DNA from 4 places in the Bradyrhizobium sp. SOJA106 genome. Region 3 is predicted to be linked to each of the others. Evidence: predicted binding sites of a transcription regulator. Region 3 holds the regulator's gene; each other region holds the start of a gene.

Region 1 (4,484 bases), 3.1 Mb from region 3:
GCGCGCCGCCGCGGTCCAGCAACAGGCCGAGCTCAATCTCGGCTACACCACGATCGTCTCGCCGATCGACGGCGTCGTCGGCAACCGCACGCTGCGCATCGGCCAGTATGTGCAGGCCGGCACGCAGCTGATGTCGATCGTGCCGACTGACGGCGCCTATGTGGTCGCCAATTTCAAGGAGACCCAGCTCACCCATGTGCGCGCCGGACAGAGCGTCGAGATCGAGGTCGACACCTTCCCCGGGCAGGTCGTGCACGGTCACGTGGATTCCATCGCGCCGGCCAGCGGCCAGGAATTCGCGCTGCTGCCGCCCGACAACGCCACCGGCAATTTCACCAAGATCGTGCAGCGCATCCCCGTGAAGATCGCGCTGGACGCCGAGACCGCGCCTGCGATCGCGCTGCGGCCCGGCATGTCCGTGATCCCGACGATCGCAACCCGTTCAGCGCCGACCGCGCAAGCGGCCACGACGCCTCAAGTAAAACCGAAAGCAAAGCTCGTTTCCCGAGGGTCGTGCCATGTCAAACAGCCTCTCAATCTCGACGCCCGCACAAGCAATTCCGGCCGCGACGCCTGACCGCGTCGCCGCCGATCCCAATCGCGCCAGCGTCACGGTCTGGATCGCCGTATTCGCGGCGATGATCGGCGCCTTTATGGCGATCCTGAACATCCAGATCACCAACGCCTCGCTGCTCAACATCGAGGGCGGCATCGGCACCGGCGCCGACAACGGCTCCTGGATCTCGACGTCCTATCTGATCGGCGAGATCATCGTGATTCCGCTGACCGACTACCTGTCGCGGGTGTTCTCGTTTCGCAACATCATGCTGGCCTTCGCGTCGTTGTTCGCCGCATTCTCGGTCGCCTGTGCCTTCACCCACGATCTGCCCTCAATGATTGCGATGCGCGGCTTGCAAGGCTTCTTCGGTGGCGTGCTGATCCCGATGGCCTTCACGCTGGTCTTCACCAGGCTGCCGAAGGGCCAGCAGCCGATCGGCCTTGCCATGTTCTCGCTCGCCGTGACCTTTGCCCCGGCCATCGGCCCGACCATCGGCGGCTACCTCACCGAGAATTACGGCTGGCAGACCATCTTCTTCGTCAACGTGCTGCCCACCGCGGTCATGGTGACGACGCATTTCTTCACGCTGGAACGCCAGCCGCTGAACCTTGGCCTGCTGCGTGAAGGCGACTGGTTCGGCATCGCCACCATGGCGGTGGGCCTCGCCTCGCTCCAGGCCGTGCTGGAGGAAGGCAACAAGGACGATTGGTTCGGCTCGCCGTTCATCGTGCGGCTCGCAATCATCTCCGCGGTCAGTTTGTCGCTGTTCGTCTACAACGAGCTGGTGGTCGAGAAGCCCCTGCTGCGCCTGCGCCTCCTGACGCAGTGGAATTTCGGCGTCGGCACCATCGCCGCAGTGTTCCTCGGTTTTGCGCTGTTCGGCTCGGTCTATCTGCTGCCGGCCTATCTCGGCCAGGTGCAGGGCTACAATGCCGAGCAGATCGGCAACGTGCTGGCCTGGACCGGCCTGCCGCAGCTCTTGCTGATTCCGCTGGTGCCGAAGCTGATGCAGCGGTTCGATGCCCGCTATATCGCGACCATCGGCCTGCTGCTGTTCGCCGCGAGCTCCTTCATGAACATCATGATGTCGCTCGATTACTCAGGCGACCAGTTCTTCGTCCCCAACGTCGTGCGCGCCGTGGGTCAGGCACTGACGCTCGCGCCGCTGTCTGCGCTCAGCCTCGGCAGCGTCGCGCCGCAGGACGCGCCGGCGGCCTCCGGCATCTCCAACATGATGCGCAATCTGGGCGGCGCCATCGGCACCGCGGTGCTGGCGACGATCGTCACCAAGCGCGAGCAGTTCCACTCCAACATCATCGGCCATTCCGTCACGCTCGGCCGCGAGGAAGTCCGCGGCCGCATCGCGCAGATGACCAATTACTTCATCGCGCACGGCGTGCCCGACCCCAATGCCGCGCGCGAGCAGGCCATCATCGCGCTCGGCAAGACGGTCAGGCGCCAGGCGCTGGTGATGGGCTATTCCGACACTTTTGCGGTGATCGGCGTGGTGCTCGTGCTCGCCGCGATCGCGGTGCTGCTGACGCGGCGGGTAAAGGCGGCGGGTGGCGGGGGTGCGCACTAACAACTCGTCCATCGATTGCAATTTGTCCCGGCCGCCACGCTTGACGGTCGCCTTCTTTTGTGTTCCCTATATGTTCTAATCAATTGCAGGTTGTGAAAAAAGGAGCGTTTCGTGAGCGAGACCGAGGTCGAGATCGTGCCGGTTCAACTCGTGCTGCACGACGACGAAGACGTTCCGCGTGAGTTCATTGTCGACCTGTTGAACCGTGTCTTCGGCAAGTCGGACAGCGAGGCAGCTTCCGTCATGGCCAGCATCGAGAAGCACGCGACCGCTGTCTGTGGTCCTTACCCACCGTCCGTAGCGGACGCCCTACTGGAATCTGCCAGACGGCGCATCAGTATCGCCGGCCATTCTCTCGTGATCATGCGGGAAACGGCGAAGCCTTGCTGCGGCCTTTGCGGTCAACCTACAGCGCAATCGGAAGTGCAGTTGACGGACCGTACAGTATGGTTGTGCGCCGATTGCGTGCGCGCGGCAGCAACCGCATCCCAGGAACTCCCCGAAGAAGAGCTTAACTACGCGTTCAGTGTCCTGAATTCGTATTTTGCCGACGTCCCGCGCAGCCAGCTCGTAACCACGGTCCGCCAGTTTCCCGGCCACATGCGCGCAGATGTCCAATCCGCCATCGATCGACTATTCGCCGCGCCGATACGGTTATTCGGCCTCGCCGAGGATCGTCGCTACGAAACACTATCGATGTCGCGACTGATGCAGGACGATAATTTTGCAGTAACCATCGCACCACTTCAGTACAACGACGTTGATATCGGCGAACCGACACCGGCCAAGTGCCTCGACAACGGTCTCTGGCTTTGCACTGCGTCGGGCCTTCGCTACGCGATACTTCTGGCTATTCATCGGGAATACGGCCGTGAGACTGGCGTGCGAATCGAAATCATGGTGCCGGCCGGGGCCGCGGGAGCGGAACTTGTCCAACAGTGCTTTGCCGCATTGGAGGACGCAGTGCAGGCTGCGCGCACCTATCGCGGCAAGATCCTCTCTCTCGATGCCGATTCCGACTACCGCGGCCGCTCGCGCGGCATCACGGTGCACCGGCTTCCTTCCGTCAGTCGCGATGAAGTGATCCTGCCCGAACAGACGTTACGGCTACTTGATCGCAACGTCCTGAACTTCGTGGGTACGCGGGATGTTCTGCGCCGCCTCGGCCAATCGACCCGGAAGGGTATCTTGCTCTACGGCCCACCCGGCACGGGCAAGACTCACACCATCCGTTATCTCGCGACCCACCTGCCCGGACATACGACGCTGATCATCACGGCGGAGCAAATCGGCCTGCTCGGCGCCTACATGAATCTCGCTCGCCTCCTGCAACCGGCCATGGTTGTGATCGAAGACGTCGATCTGATTGCGCGGGCGCGTGAGAACATGAGCGGTTGCGAAGAACCGCTGCTCAATCGACTACTCAATGAGATGGATGGCTTGAAGCAGGACGCTGACATCCTGTTCGTGCTGACGACCAATCGGCCTCAGCAACTCGAAGGCGCTCTCGCAGGCCGCCCGGGACGTATCGACCAGGCGATCGAAGTGCCGCTTCCCGACGAGACCGGCCGCACCAAGCTGGTCCGGCTCTACGGCAAGGGACTGCCGCTCGCCGATGCAGTCGTCACTGAGGCGGCCCGACGCAGCGAAGGGACGAGTTGCGCATTCATTAAGGAATTGATGCGGCGGCTTGCGCAGGCGAGCCTCGCGCGCGATGGGGGCAAATCCGTCATCTCCGCCGATATCGACGAGGCGCTCGACGACATGCTGTTCTCCGGCGGTCGGCTCAATGCCCGGTTGCTGGGAGGTGCACAGGCGATGGCGGCGGGATAAACTGCCTGTCTCAGAACGATCCAAACGCGCTGCCCAAGGCGATCACGACGACCAATGCCAGCAGCGACGTCACGATTCCCACCATCACGATGTCGAAATAGCTGTCGCGATGCGTCAGGCCGCAGATCGCGAGCAGGCTCACCACCGCACCATTGTGCGGCAGGATATCGAGCGTGCCCGAACCGATCACCGCGACGCGATGCATCAGCGCAAGGTCGATGCCGGTTCGTGCAGCGAGATCGACATAAGTCTCCCCGAGTGCATCGAGAGCAATGGTCAGGCCGCCCGACGCGGAGCCGGTCAGCGCAGCCAGGATGTTGGTCGCAACCGCCAGCGAGACCAGCGGGCCGCCTTCGATCGCCAGCACCCAGTCGCGCACGGTCGTGAACGCCGGCAGCGCGGCGACGACCGCGCCGAATCCGACCAGGCTCGCGACGCTGAATGCGGGTAGCACCGACGCGTTGGCGCCAGCGTCCATGGTCTGCCGCAACGCCGGCAGGCGCGACCAGT
Region 2 (4,484 bases), 3.1 Mb from region 3:
CCTGGCACTCGGTGTCGCGGAAGGTGGTGAAATCGTGCTTGCCGAGCAGGCGCTGCGCTGCCGCATGCATCGCATCGGCATCGAGCCGGCGCGGCACCCGCCAAGCGTGGCCGACGTCGAGCGCGAGATTGGCGCGGGTGTTGATGACGCGATAGCGGTAGTGGCGCTTCACGGCCGAGAAGCGCGCCTCGAATGTATCAGGGACGATCTCCGCCTCGAGCACCGCGATCGGATGCGGGCGCAGATGCGCATTGAGCCCGTCGCGAAAGCGGCCCGGCGGAAACTGCTTCTCGACATCGACATGCGCGACCTGGCCGCGCGCATGCACACCGGCATCGGTTCGGCCGGCGCCGTGCACGCGCAAATCCGCGCCGGTCATCGCCTTCACGGCCGCTTCCAGCGCGCCCTGCACCGACGGCAGCGTGTCCTGGATCTGCCAGCCGAAGAACGGCGCGCCGTCATATTCGATGGTGAGCTTGTAGCGGGGCATCTCAATCCGGGTGGTGTCATCATCCGCGAAGGCGGATGATCCAGTACTCCGAGACATCTCTGCTCAGGCGAGAAGCCTCGGCGTACTGGATACCCCGCCTTCGCGGCGTATGACAGCCTTAGGTGAATTTGGCTCCCGCCCTCAGCGGCACACCGCGCAGGAAGTCCGCGGCCTGCATGCGGGCCTTGCCTTCGCGCTGCAGCTCGATGATGCGGATCGCGCCCTCCCCGCAGGCGATGGTGAGGAGGTCGTCGAGCACCTCGCCCGGCGCGCCCGAGCCTTTCGCCAGCTCGCAACGCAGGATCTTGACGCGCGCATTGTCGGCTAGGCCGTCAAGTTCGGTCCAGGCGCCGGGGAACGGGGACAGGCCGTGGATGTGGCGGAGCACCGCGCGCGCCGACTTCGTCCAGTCGATCCGCGCCTCGGCCTTGTCGATCTTGGCGGCATAGGTGACGCCGTCCTCGCTCTGCTTTTTGAGCTGGAGCCCGCCGCGTTCGAGCGCGGCCATGGTGCGGACCATCAGATCGGCGCCGAGACGGGAGAGGCGATCGTGCAGGTCGAGCGCGGTCATGGTGTCGGTGATCGGAAGCCTTTCGGCCATCGCGACGTCGCCGGTATCGAGGCCGACATCCATCTTCATCACCATCACGCCGCTTTCGGCGTCGCCGGCCATGATCGCGCGGTTGATCGGCGCGGCGCCGCGCCAGCGCGGCAGGAGCGAGGCGTGCAGATTGTAGCAGCCGAGCTTCGGCGCATCGAGTATCGCCTGCGGCAGGATCATGCCGTAGGCGACGACGACGGCTGCATCGGCGTCGAAGGCGCGAAATTCTTCCAGCGCTTCCGGTGTCCTCAACGTCTTCGGCGTCAGCACGGGCACGCCGAGCTTTCGCGCGGCTTCCTCGACCGGGGTCGGCTGCAGTTGCAAGCCGCGCCGCCCGCCCGGCTTCGGCGCGCGGGTGTAGACCGCCGCGATCTCGTGGCCGTGCGCGACCAGCTCGAGCAGCGTCGGCACGGAGAAATCGGGCGTGCCCATGAAGATGAGGCGGAGGGGCATGGGGAAACCTGCGAACGACGCAAATCCAGTGACGGGTCGTTCCGGGGCGGCTCGAAGAGCCGAACCCGGAATCTCGAGGTTCCGGGTTCGATGCTGCGCATCGCCCCGGAACGACGCAGAGCCCTACTCGCCCGCGCGCTTGGCGGCTTTCTCGAACTTCTTCATCACGCGGTCGCGCTTGAGCTTCGACAGATAATCGACGAACAGCACGCCGTTGAGATGGTCGATCTCGTGCTGGATGCAGGTGGCGTAGAGGCCTTCGGCATCCTCCTCGTGCACCTTGCCGTCGAGATCGGTGAAGCGCACGCGCACCTTCGCGGGGCGCTCGACCTCCTCGTAATATTCGGGGATCGACAGGCAGCCTTCTTCGTAGGTGGACAGCTCCTCGGAGGACGCGATGATCTCGGGGTTGATGAACACGCGCGGTTCCGGCTTGGTCTCGCCGTCCTGGTTGGGCTTGGCGAGGTCCATGGTGATCAGCCGCAGCGGCTGCGCGACCTGGATCGCCGCAAGCCCGATCCCGGGAGCGTCGTACATGGTCTCGAACATGTCGTCGGCAAGCTTGCGGATCTCCGGCGTGACCTTCTCGATCGGCTTGGAGACCAGTCGCAGCTGCTTGTCCGGCAGGATGATGATTTCTCGTAGGGCCATGTCGGCGATTTAAGCCGCGCGCCGGATGCGGTCAATGCGGCCAGGAACCCGGCTCACGCTCCACTCACGATAAAACTTCAGGTTTCGTTAACCATAAAATTTAGGGAGTTCTTTACCAAATACGTTCCCTCTTCGTTCGCGCCTCAATGCGAATCGGCTAGAAGGGCTGGCATGAACGAGATCATTTTCTTGGCTGGCGACTGGCCGGTGCGCACCATCGATGCGCTGATCGGCTTCGGCGCGCTGGTCCTCATCCTGCTGGTTGTGATTGCGGTCGTGATCGCGCGCTCGGGACGGCGCGGCGCGGAACTCGCCACGGCCCAGGCGATCCGGGCCGACGAGCTCGAGGAGCGCCTGGCCCAGGTGCTGCGCGCCCAGGCCGAGGCCTCCGGCCGGGTCGACGCCATGACCCAGGCGCTGGCCGGCCGCCAGGCCGAGATGGCCCGGGCGGTCAATGAGCGGCTGGATTCGGTGACCCACCGCGTCGGCCAGTCCATGGAACACTCGACCCGCAACACCATGGAGAGCCTGCGGGCGCTGCACGAGCGGCTCGGCATCATCGACAACGCGCACAAGAACCTCACCGACCTCACCACGCAGGTGACCACCTTGCGCGACGTGCTCGCCAACAAGCAGTCGCGCGGCGCCTTCGGCCAGGCGCGCATGGAGGCGATCGTCCAGGACGGTCTGCCGAAAGGGTCTTACGAGTTCCAGTTCACGCTTTCGACCGGCAAGCGCCCGGACTGCGTCGTGTTCCTGCCCGACCAGCGCCCGCTCTGCATCGACGCCAAATTCCCGCTGGAGGCGATGACGGCGCTGCACGATGCCCGCACCGACGAGGAGAAGCGCCTCGCCACGCAGCGGCTGCGCGGCGACGTGATGAAGCATGTCAGCGACATCGCGGAGAAATATCTCGTCGCCGGCGAGACCCAGGAGATGGCGCTGATGTTCGTGCCGTCGGAATCGGTCTACGCCGAGATCCATGACGGTTTCGACGACGTGATCCAGAAGGCCTATCGCGCCCGCGTGGTGCTGGTGTCGCCCTCGCTCCTGATGCTCGCGATCCAGGTGATGCAGCAGATCATGAAGGACGCACGCATGCGCGATGCCGCCGACCTGATCCAAACCGAGGTGATCAAGCTCGGCGACGATCTCGGCCGCCTGCGCGAGCGCGTGCTGAAGCTGCAGAAGCATTTCGCCGACGCCAACGAGGACGTCCGCCAGATCCTGATCTCCGCCGACAAGATCGAGAAGCGGGCGGGGCGAATCGAAGAGCTCGATTTCAGCAAGACCGACGCGCCGGAAAGCCCGCGGCTGGTGGCGACGGGCGCGGGCGAGCTGTTTCCGCGGAAGCTCCAGGCGGGGGAGTAGAATTGTAGTACATTGTCACGCCCCGCGAAGGCGGAGGCATCCAATACGTCGCAGCGATTGTGGTTGAACCGAGACGCTGGTGATTACTGGATCGTCCGCCTTCGCGGACGATGACAGCGCAGTGGGAGGCGGCAGATGGGCACACGCCACTACTACGTCTACTTCCTCGCCAGCGGGATTGGCGGTACGCTGTACATCGGCGTGACCAATGACCTCATCCGCCGCGTAGCGCAGCACAAGTCCAAACTCATTGAGAGCTTCACTGAAAAGTACGACGTCGCCCGGCTTGTCTACTTCGAGCAGTTCGACGATCCCGAAAACGCGATCAAGCGGGAGAAGCGGCTGAAGAAGTGGAACAGGGCCTGGAAGGTCCGATTATCGAGCAGCACAATCCGAATTGGGATGATCTCTATCACGAGATAGCCGGGCCGCCATGACGCTGTCATGCCCCGCGAAGGCGGGGCATCCAGTACGCCGCAGCGGGTGTGATTGAGCCGAAATGCTGGTGATTACTGGATCGTTCGCCTTCGCGGACGATGACAAGAGGGGAGTTAAGAGCTCCCGCCTCACTGACCGCCCCTCCAGAATCTGCTAACACCGCCCCATGACCGCACCCGAGGTGACCTCCCCCGCCGCTAGCCCCGCCCCCGCGACCTCATGGCGCGAGAGCCTGGGCGTGTACCTGCAATCGCGGGTACTGATCGTGCTGTTCCTCGGTTTTTCCTCGGGGCTGCCGCTGGCGCTGTCGGGCTCGACGCTGCTGGTGTGGATGCGCGAGGCCGGGGTCGATCTGGAGACGATCGGAAAACTTGCGCTGGTCGGCACGCCCTACACGCTGAAGTTTCTCTGGGCGCCGCTCGTCGATGCGCTCCATGTTCCGATCTTCACCCGCATCTTCGGGCGACGTCGCGGCTGGCT
Region 3 (4,484 bases):
GTCGCCGCAGAACAGCACCATCACGGCTTGCAGGAATTCGCCTGAAAATACCGGCACCGCGACCCCACAGGTGAGTCCCGCCGCCAGCGCCTCATCAGTTCGCTTGAAATCGGAGTTGGCGAATTTGGTGAGAATCACCGGGTGGCCGCTCGCCCAGGCCTTGCCGGGAAGTCCCTCGTCATATCCGAAATTCAGATCCTCGCTCACAGCCTTGAACGCGGACAGCCCCTCGTCGTAGAGGCCGCCGCCGAATTCCAGCCGCATGCGCGTCCGGTCCGGTACCCAGAGCTCAACGACGCGAATGAAGGTCTTCATCGAACGTGCCCGCCGCCTCGTGCCAAGACGCCAGCCAAGACACCAGCCGAGACAGCATCGGGCATTTACTTGCGGAGCGGACGGTCAAAATTCAGGCAGGACAGCGCAAACTTCGTGCGGCGGGAAGGCGGTGGGCTGACCTCGTCCGCCCGGATGTCGAGAGACGCAAGCCACACCACGTCGCCGGCCACGGCCGGCGATGGCGATCTCTCTTCCTGGCCCGGGCTGTCGGCCCGGGATATCTGCGTCAGCCGATCGGCAGACGCGGAGTTGCCGGCCGGTTCTCGGCACTGACCTGCGGCTTGTGCTCGCGCTCGCCAAGCGGCTGCGTCACGGGCAGTTGCAGCACAGTTGCTTGCTGGCCTTCGACGAGTTGCGTCACCAGCACGTATTTGCCGTCGGGGAACTCGATCGCATCATGATGGCGATCGGGAATGTGCGGATCGATCTTGCCGAACTTGCCGACGCGCGAGTTGACGGTGCGCGTCCAGATCCAGCGATTGTCGTAGCGGACGTTGTCGGCGAAGGCGAGCTCCGTTCCCGGCAGCAGGCAGACCGCGACTGTTGGATCGGCCGCGGAGGCAAAGCCGCGCGTCGAGGTGCCGCGGAAAGTTGTCGTCACGATCGTCTCGCCGACTTCGGCAGGGCGCGATGCGACGGCATGCAGGCTGTAGTCACACATCGTGGGTGCTCCTCATGCGGAGATAGCAACCCGCGCCTCTGTCTTACGAGGCGCAGGCCTCTATCAGAGTGGAAGCATCATAGCGTCTGCGCGGTTATAGGCAAATCTGCGGCTCGCCACCGCAGCATGCGATCACATTATCTTTCCCGAAGGCGCTAGGAACAAACCCTGCTTTCGCGCATTCGGTGGGCGCGTGTCAGCGGCCGGCGGGCGCCGACCAGCCGGAATATGGCCAGACCGATTGTGATGGCTGCGTGAGCGCATTGCGCGCGTTTCGGACTTGCTCGCTCGCTACCGTTTCCTTGGCGGTGTCCTTGCGGACATGGCGATGCGATGGTGCAGCAACGGCTTGCGACGTTGATCCCGCAATCAGCGCTGCGGCCACCGTGCTCAGGATGATCTTGCGCATGACGTCTCCTCGAACCTTCAAAAGCCATCCCGAAGCGGTCTGCTTGGTGCGGCGTGCCGAGGATGTAGCGTCGGAGCAGGGGCCGGATAATCTGAGCGAAACCAGAAAGACTATCCAGCGGGAGCGGACAATCATCCGCTCCGATCTCTGATGGCGATGCCGACCGGAGCGCGCGGACAGCGCGCTCAGGACTTGCGGTATCAGTACTTCCGATAAAGCCCGATCAGCTTGCCCTGAATCTTGACCCGGTTCGGCGGCAGGATGCGCACCTCATAGGCCGCATTGGCGGGCTCGAGCGCGATCGAGGCGCCACGACGGCGGAAGCGCTTCAAGGTCGCTTCCTCGTCGTCGATCAGCGCCACCACGATGTCGCCGGTGTCGGCGGTCTCGTTGCGCTGGATCAGCGCCATGTCGCCGTCGAGGATGCCGGCTTCCACCATGGAATCGCCGCGCACCTCGAGCGCGTAATGCTCGCCCGAGCCGAGCATGTCGGGCGGGACGCTGATCGTATGGCTGCGAGTCTGCAACGCCTCGATCGGCGTGCCGGCCGCAATGCGGCCCATCACCGGCACGGCGACGGGGCGCTCGCCCTCGTCGGCGGGCGGGCTGGACGTCGTCCTCACCTTGCCGAGATTGCCTTCGATGACGCTCGGCGTGAAGCCGCGGCGGTTGCCGGCCGCGGCCTGCAGCTCGGGCAGCTTGATGACTTCGATGGCGCGGGCGCGATTGGGCAGGCGGCGGATGAAGCCGCGCTCCTCGAGTGCGGTGATCAGGCGATGGATGCCCGACTTCGAGCGCAGATCGAGCGCGTCCTTCATCTCGTCGAAGGAGGGCGGCACGCCGCTTTCCTTCAATCGCTCGCTGATGAACCGCAGGAGCTCGTATTGTTTGCGCGTTAACATCTCGACCAAAATCCCCCGGTTGATGTCGTTCGATTCCGAGACGCTGAATTCAGCGATAAGCCGCTACATGCTCGAAACAAATCATGAACGGACACTATATGTTCGATACATGTTCCGCAACTGCTTAATTTACCGTGAACGCGACAAAGTTCGCGCCACGCGTGTAGCCGGCGCGTTCAGACCGGCAGGCGCAGCACCTCGCAAGGCGTGCCCGCTTCGGCCTTCGGCGCGAACGGCGCGCGCACCAGAAGTGCCTGTGCCGCAGCGAGATTCGCAAGCAGTGAGGAATCCTGGTGATTGACGGGAACGGCGATCAGCGTGCCGTCGTCGCGCGTCTCCAGCCGTGCGCGCAGATAATCCTCACGCTGGTCGTTGGCGCCGACGTCGCGGCCGAGCACCGCCCGTTCGCGGCGATGGTGAATCACGGAACGGCCCGACAGCGCGCGAATCAGCGGCACCATGAACAGGAAGGCACACACATAGGATGACACGGGATTGCCGGGCAGCCCGATCACGCGCATTGCCGCCAGGCGTCCATGCATCATCGGCTTGCCGGGCCGCATCGCGATCTTCCAGAATGTGATCGCGATCCCCTCGGCCGTCAGTGCCTGCTGGACCAGATCGTGGTCGCCGACCGAGGCGCCGCCGGTGGTGATCAGGATGTCGGCGCCGCTCTCGCGGGCGCGGCGGATGCCCGCCGTGGTGGCGTCCAGGGTATCGGCGGCAACACCGAGATCGACGGTATCGGCCCCCTCGCTGCGCGCGAGCGCGTGAAGGGCGTAGCCATTGGAATAGACGATCTGGCCGGGGCCAGGCGTGGCGCCCGGCATCACAAGCTCGTCGCCGGTGGCGAGGATCGCGACTTTCGGGCGGCGGCGGACGGGCAGAAGCGGGTGATTCATGCCGGCGGCGAGTGCAAGGTCGCGCTCGGTCAGCCGGATGCCCTCGCGCAGCAGCACGTCGCCCTCGCGGAAATCGACGCCGGCCGGGCGGATGTGCCGTCCCGTCACTGCCGCTTCCTTGATGGTGATGCGCCCGCCGTCCACGACCGTGTCCTCCTGGATCACGACCGCATCGGCGCCATCGGGAACGACGCCGCCGGTGAAGATCCGCACGGCTTCGCCGCTACCGACCGATCCCGCAAACGGCCGGCCCGCCGCGACTTCGCCGATCACGGTGAGCTGGGACTCGGTTGTCGCGGCATCGGCCGCGCGCACCGCATAGCCATCCATCGCCGACATCGCCTGCGGCGGCTGCGTGCGCCGCGCAGCGACGTGGCGGGCGAGCACGCGGTGGAAGGCGTGGTCGAGGGCGACCATCTCTTCAGGCAGCGGCTCTGCGCCGGCAAGCACCGCGGCAAGCGCGTCAGAAACCGGCATCAGGGCCACGGGTGAAAACTCCAGCTACGCCCCTTCGGGCAAATCGGCGGCGAGAGTTCTAGCCGAGTGCAGGCGCAGAGGCAAAAAGGCGGTCACGCAGGATGATTCATCCTGTGTGATCCGCACTGCAGTGAAAGACTGACGTCAAATCCGCCGCGGCATGATCCGGAAGGCGAGACAGACCGGTATGAGGATGGCCATGGCGAGGATGAGAAGGACGAGCGCCACGGCCAGCATCGGTCAACTCCCCGGCTGCTCGTCCGGACTGACGTCCGGCGCTTTGGGACTCTGATCCTTGTCGGGCAGCGGATCGGCTTGCGATTTCAGGTCGGCGGCCTTGCTGATCAATTTGGCGGAGAGCTCAGAATCCGAGGTGGTTCTGGCGTATTTCATCAGCAGCGAGGCCTGCTTGGTGAGGTAGGTTTTGCCCAACACGAGGATGAGTCCGATGTAGAATTCCCAACGGAGTCATGAGTCCGCCCGCGAACATTCGTTCCGGGAACTCCGTACAAAATTGCACAAAGTGATTTGGTTCCTCATTCTGCGCCAAATTAGTTCCAGCACCGGCTGACCCGGTAACAGGCCGAACCGCACCGAACGTCAAACCCCAAGTGCTTTCAGTGCCTTCCCGACATCGTGGGCGAGGTCACGTGCACCGCGGTCAAGCCACGGGCGCGGGCCCCCTCGATGTTCTCGGCAAGATCGTCGAAGAACACGATCCGGTTGGCGGGCACGCCGATGGCGGCCACGACATGGTCGAAAGCCTCCGCGTCCGGCTTGCGTAGGCCGATGCTGGA
Region 4 (4,484 bases), 2.3 Mb from region 3:
GATTTTGAAGCCGCGCCGGCTCGCGCTGCTCGGCACCGTGGCCGCGCTCGGCGTGGCCGTGCTCGCTGCCTCTCCCGTCTCCTCGCAATTCGGCATCACCTCCCTCGTTGCGCCGGCCCAGGCCGCGGAAGCCGCCGCGACGCCGCAGGGCTTCGGTGATCTCGTTGCCAAGGTCAAACCTGCCGTCATCTCGGTGCGGGTCAAGATCGACCAGGACAACGACAAGAGCGCGATGATGCAGCAGAACCGGATGGATTCGGACGAGGATTCGCCGTTCGATCAGTTCTCGCGGCAGTTCGGCTTCCGCGGACCCGGCATGAACGGCATGCCGCGCCAACGCCACCAGGTCATCACCGGCGAAGGCTCCGGCTTCTTCATCTCCGCCGACGGCTATGCCGTGACCAACAACCACGTCGTCGACCATGCCGAGTCCGTGCAGGTGACCATGGATGACGGCACGATCTACACCGCGAAGGTGGTCGGCACCGATCCGAAGACCGATCTCGCGCTGATCAAGGTCGACGGCAAGAAAGACTTCCCGTTTGTGAAGTTCTCCGACCAGAAGCCGCGCATCGGCGACTGGGTGGTCGCGGTCGGCAATCCCTTCGGCCTCGGCGGCACTGTCACGGCGGGCATCGTCTCGGCCAGCGGCCGCGACATCGGCAACGGCCCCTATGACGATTTCATCCAGATCGACGCGCCCATCAACAAGGGCAATTCTGGCGGCCCGGCCTTCGACATGAGCGGCAACGTGATCGGTGTGAACACCGCGATCTTCTCGCCCTCCGGCGGCTCGGTCGGCATCGGCTTCGACATTCCGGCCTCGACCGCGAAGCTCGTCGTCGCGCAGCTCAAGGACAAGGGTGCGGTGACGCGCGGCTGGCTCGGCGTGCAGGTGCAGCCGGTGACGTCGGAGATCGCAGACAGCGTCGGCCTCAAGGAAGCGCGCGGCGCGATCGTCGACAATCCGCAGGACGGCAGCCCGGCGGCGAAGGCGGGCATCGAGGCCGGCGACGTCATCACTGCCGTCAACGGCACCGCGATCAAGGACTCCCGCGATCTCGCCCGCACCATAGCCACCCTGGCGCCAGGCACCTCCGTCAAGCTCGACGTCTTCCACAAGGGTGCAGCCAAGACGGTGACGCTCGCGCTCGGCGAGTTGCCGAACGAGCGGCAGGCCCAAGCCAAGACCGGCGAGGGCAGGATGCAGCCGGACGCCGGCACGCCGCGCCTTGGGCTGAGCCTGGCTCCGGCCGGTGAGGTGCAGGGCGCCGGCCAGAAGGGGGTCGTCGTCACCGAGGTCGATCCGCAAGGGCCTGCGGCGCAGCGCGGCATTCAGACCGGCGACGTCATCCTCAATGTCGGCGGCAAGGCCGTCGCCAATGTCGGCGACGTCCGCTCCGAGCTGGCGCAGGCGAAGTCGTCCGGCAAGCGCAGCGTGCTGTTGCAGGTCAAGAGCGCGGAGGCGACCCGGTTCGTCGCCGTGCCGCTCGCCTGACCCGAATTTCGACCGGTGCGAATGCAAAAGGCGGCCCTTGTGGCCGCCTTTTCTGTTCGCCTTCAGAAGTACCGCGGGATATCCGATAACATTCTCGTTAACGGCAGGGACGATGACCCGGTTCGTCCGAAAAAGCCGTGTTCGCTGATCACTGTTCCGAGTCGTATATCTACCTGGCGGCAACGGAGCCGCCGAGACGGTTGCAAGCGTGGAATTCGAGCTGCCCGCCGCTCCCGTGGAACCGGCCGGTGGCTCGCATTTGATCGGTGCCGAACATGGATCGATTGAAGCTTTCGCTAAAGCGTGCGTTGCTTGTGGCGCCATTGGTGGTGTGGAGCGCAAACGCCGTTGGACGCGATGACGGCCGTTACGCCGACTCGCCCCTCAAGCCGTGGTTCGATAGCCTGCGCAGCCATCTTGGTCCGTGCTGTTCGGATGCGGATGGTTTTGCCGTTGCCGATCCCGACTGGGAATCGCACAACGGGCATTATCGCGTGCGTCTCGACGGGCAATGGGTCGAGGTGCCCGACGAAGCCGTCATCACCGAGCCGAACCGGGCGGGCCGCACCATGGTGTGGCCGGTGAAGACCGCGTTCGGGATTTCGATCCGCTGCTTCATGCCGGGCAGCATGATCTGACACGGATCGGCGCGAGCGCTAACTGCTAACTAAAGCATGATCCGGAAAGGCGTGAAGCGGTTTTCCTTCGCGACAAACGCGGAACTCGTTTGCGCGGAGATCAGGCCCAAGCAACAAGCTAAGGCGCCACGACGATTCATCCCAATCTGATCGCCCTTTAGGAGGATCTGCGCTTCGAGGATTTCTTGGACGATTTCTTGGACGACTTTTTGGACGTCTTTTTCTTGGACGTCTTGCGCTTCGATGCCTTCTTCGGGACCTTCTTGCCTTTCTTGCGCGCCTTCGACAGTCCGATCGCGATCGCCTGCTTGCGGCTCTTCACGCGTCCGCCACGACCGCCACGTCCGCTCTTCGCGGTGCCCTTCTTGTAACGCCGCATTTCGCTTTCGACATCGCTGCCGGAGCTGCGCGAGTAGCGGCGTTTCTTTGCCTTGCGTGCCATGAATGTCCTCCCTTGGCTGGGAGAAAACCTTCGGACACAAGCATGGTTCCAGAAGCGTGCGGAACGTTCCGCCTGGGATGCAGCGTTAGAACGAATTCGCCAGCTCGATCTCCGCCTCCAGCGCGCGGATGCGGCGCGCAGCTTCCGCGAACGACAGATCCCGATCGTATTGTGCCGGCTGGTAGGCCTCCTCGCTGAGCCGCTTCAGCCTCAGCCCCTGCGCGCGGGTCATCTGCTCCATAAGAAAAGCCTTGGCGTCGTATTTACCTTGAACCTGCATGTCGCTGCTCCGTCCTGAAATTGCGGCTTGACTATATGTTCTTATTTTGTTCTAACAAGCCATGGACAACAGAATTAATGAAATTCGACGTAAAATCAGCGCCTTGAGGCTGGAGATGGCCGACATCGAGGCGTCCGTGCGCGACCTCGTCAATCGCGATCGCGACTGCACGGAAAAGGTCCTGGCGCAGATGGATCTGCGCGGGAAGATCAATCTGCTGATCGGCGAATGGAGGGCCGCCGGCGGTGGCGACGTCCTGCCTGACGTCCGCGACCGCGTGCGCCTTCGCCCGGTGAAGACAGCCGCCAGTCCGGTGCGCGCAATCGCGCGCCGCTGAGCGTTTCGGGAGGCGAGCGGTGGACGAAGACCCGGACACGTACCGGATTCTAACACTGCGCGCCGAAATCCTCGAACTCGGCTCCGCGATCCGGCAATTGCAGCGCGAGGGTCTCGATGACGCTGCAGCCCAGCTCCTGATTGCCCGCAAGCGCGCGCAACTCGAGCAGCTCGTGAAAGCCAACGCCGTGGGGCGCGTTTAACATCCCTGACATCCGACGCAGCTAAAGCGAGCGCGCTACGCGACACGCTGGAGCTCGCCGATGCTCGATGCCGAAATCGCCGCCTTGATACAGGCCGTGCTGGACGACGCCTGCGCCGGGCTTCGTCTCTCCGAACTGGCGACGCGCGAGCGTGTCGCCACGCGATTGCGTGAGGCCGCGCAAACAGATCGCCGCTCGATCGAGGATCTGAAACAGGCGGCGCGAGATGCTCTGGTCCGCGCACCGACGATGTGGCGCTAGCCCGGTGCGGCGATGATCGGACCGCCATCATGCCGCTGCGGCAAGCCGCACATCCCCGTGAGATGCCGCAAATTGGCCGGAACGGACGCCGGCTCGACCGATTGACCGAGCTCCTCTCATAGCGATGGAGCGTTCCATGGATATCAAGGGCAAGACGGTTGCCATCCTCGCTACACACGGTTTCGAGCAGTCGGAACTGGAAGTGCCGCGCGATCGCCTGAAGCAGGCCGGCGCGACGGTTCACGTCATCTCGCTCGCGGCGGGCGAGATCAAGGGCTGGGACAAGAAGGATTGGGGACGTCCAGTAAAGGTCGACAAGACGCTCGACCAGGTTTCCAGCAACGATTACGACGCGATCGTGCTGCCTGGTGGCCAGATCAATCCGGACCTCTTGCGCGTCGAGCCGAAGGCGCTGTCCTTCATCAAGGAGATCTTCAATGCCAAGAAGATCGTCGCCGCCGTCTGCCATGCGCCCTGGCTCCTGATCGAGACCGGCATCGCCAAGGGTCGCAAGATGACGTCATACAAGTCGATCAAGACCGACGTCATCAACGCCGGCGCGACATGGGAAGACTCACAAGTCGTCGTCGACCAGGGCGTCATCACCTCGCGCAACCCCGGCGACCTCGACGCCTTCAGCGCCAAGATCATCGAAGAGGTGAAGGAAGGCCGTCACATCCAGCGTAGCGCTGCGTGACCTTTGCTGCTGCACCGTTTCGACGAAAAGCCCCGCGTTGCCGCGGGGCTCTGTTTGAGATGCGGCCGAAGCTACGTGAGCTTACTTGCTCATGCCACCCTTCGTCATCGTGCCGCCCTGATCGGAGCC

The links. The regulator LexA, encoded in region 3, represses DNA repair genes until DNA is damaged. The targets are predictions, from matches to a motif close to TGTTCNNNNTGTGTTCNG.
Region 1: AC5V87_RS37255 (ATP-dependent Clp protease adaptor ClpS) is a predicted target of LexA. The motif match lies at 2,202-2,219, and genes of this name have one in related genera.
Region 2: AC5V87_RS37535 (DNA recombination protein RmuC) is a predicted target of LexA. The motif match lies at 2,318-2,335, and genes of this name have one in related genera.
Region 4: AC5V87_RS11125 (DUF3072 domain-containing protein) is a predicted target of LexA. The motif match lies at 2,895-2,912, and genes of this name have one in related genera.

Annotation. Positions count from the first base shown of each region.
Region 1 is NZ_CM182549.1:7,881,277-7,885,760, forward strand. Features, by position in the region: gene AC5V87_RS37245 (HlyD family secretion protein) at 1-577, shown strand, start outside; gene AC5V87_RS37250 (MDR family MFS transporter) at 519-2,141, shown strand; gene AC5V87_RS37255 (ATP-dependent Clp protease adaptor ClpS) at 2,253-3,974, shown strand; gene AC5V87_RS37260 (hypothetical protein) at 3,985-4,484, opposite strand, start outside.
Region 2 is NZ_CM182549.1:7,942,366-7,946,849, forward strand. Features, by position in the region: gene truA (tRNA pseudouridine(38-40) synthase TruA) at 1-490, opposite strand, end outside; gene fmt (methionyl-tRNA formyltransferase) at 609-1,544, opposite strand; gene def (peptide deformylase) at 1,668-2,195, opposite strand; gene AC5V87_RS37535 (DNA recombination protein RmuC) at 2,367-3,566, shown strand; partial or broken gene AC5V87_RS37540 (GIY-YIG nuclease family protein) at 3,702-4,003, shown strand; gene AC5V87_RS37545 (AmpG family muropeptide MFS transporter) at 4,171-4,484, shown strand, end outside.
Region 3 is NZ_CM182549.1:4,816,058-4,820,541, reverse strand. Features, by position in the region: gene AC5V87_RS22300 (GAF domain-containing protein) at 1-315, opposite strand, end outside; gene AC5V87_RS22295 (hypothetical protein) at 563-997, opposite strand; gene AC5V87_RS22290 (hypothetical protein) at 1,194-1,406, opposite strand; gene lexA (transcriptional repressor LexA) at 1,607-2,308, opposite strand; gene AC5V87_RS22280 (molybdopterin molybdotransferase MoeA) at 2,485-3,696, opposite strand; gene AC5V87_RS22275 (hypothetical protein) at 3,928-4,122, opposite strand; partial or broken gene AC5V87_RS22270 (HAD-IA family hydrolase) at 4,288-4,484, opposite strand, start outside.
Region 4 is NZ_CM182549.1:2,507,166-2,511,649, forward strand. Features, by position in the region: gene AC5V87_RS11110 (Do family serine endopeptidase) at 1-1,498, shown strand, start outside; gene AC5V87_RS11115 (hypothetical protein) at 1,774-2,136, shown strand; gene AC5V87_RS11120 (DUF6496 domain-containing protein) at 2,294-2,578, opposite strand; gene AC5V87_RS11125 (DUF3072 domain-containing protein) at 2,664-2,858, opposite strand; gene AC5V87_RS11130 (hypothetical protein) at 2,974-3,195, shown strand; gene AC5V87_RS11135 (hypothetical protein) at 3,215-3,397, shown strand; gene AC5V87_RS11140 (hypothetical protein) at 3,458-3,658, shown strand; gene AC5V87_RS11145 (type 1 glutamine amidotransferase domain-containing protein) at 3,795-4,355, shown strand; gene AC5V87_RS11150 (hypothetical protein) at 4,437-4,484, opposite strand, start outside.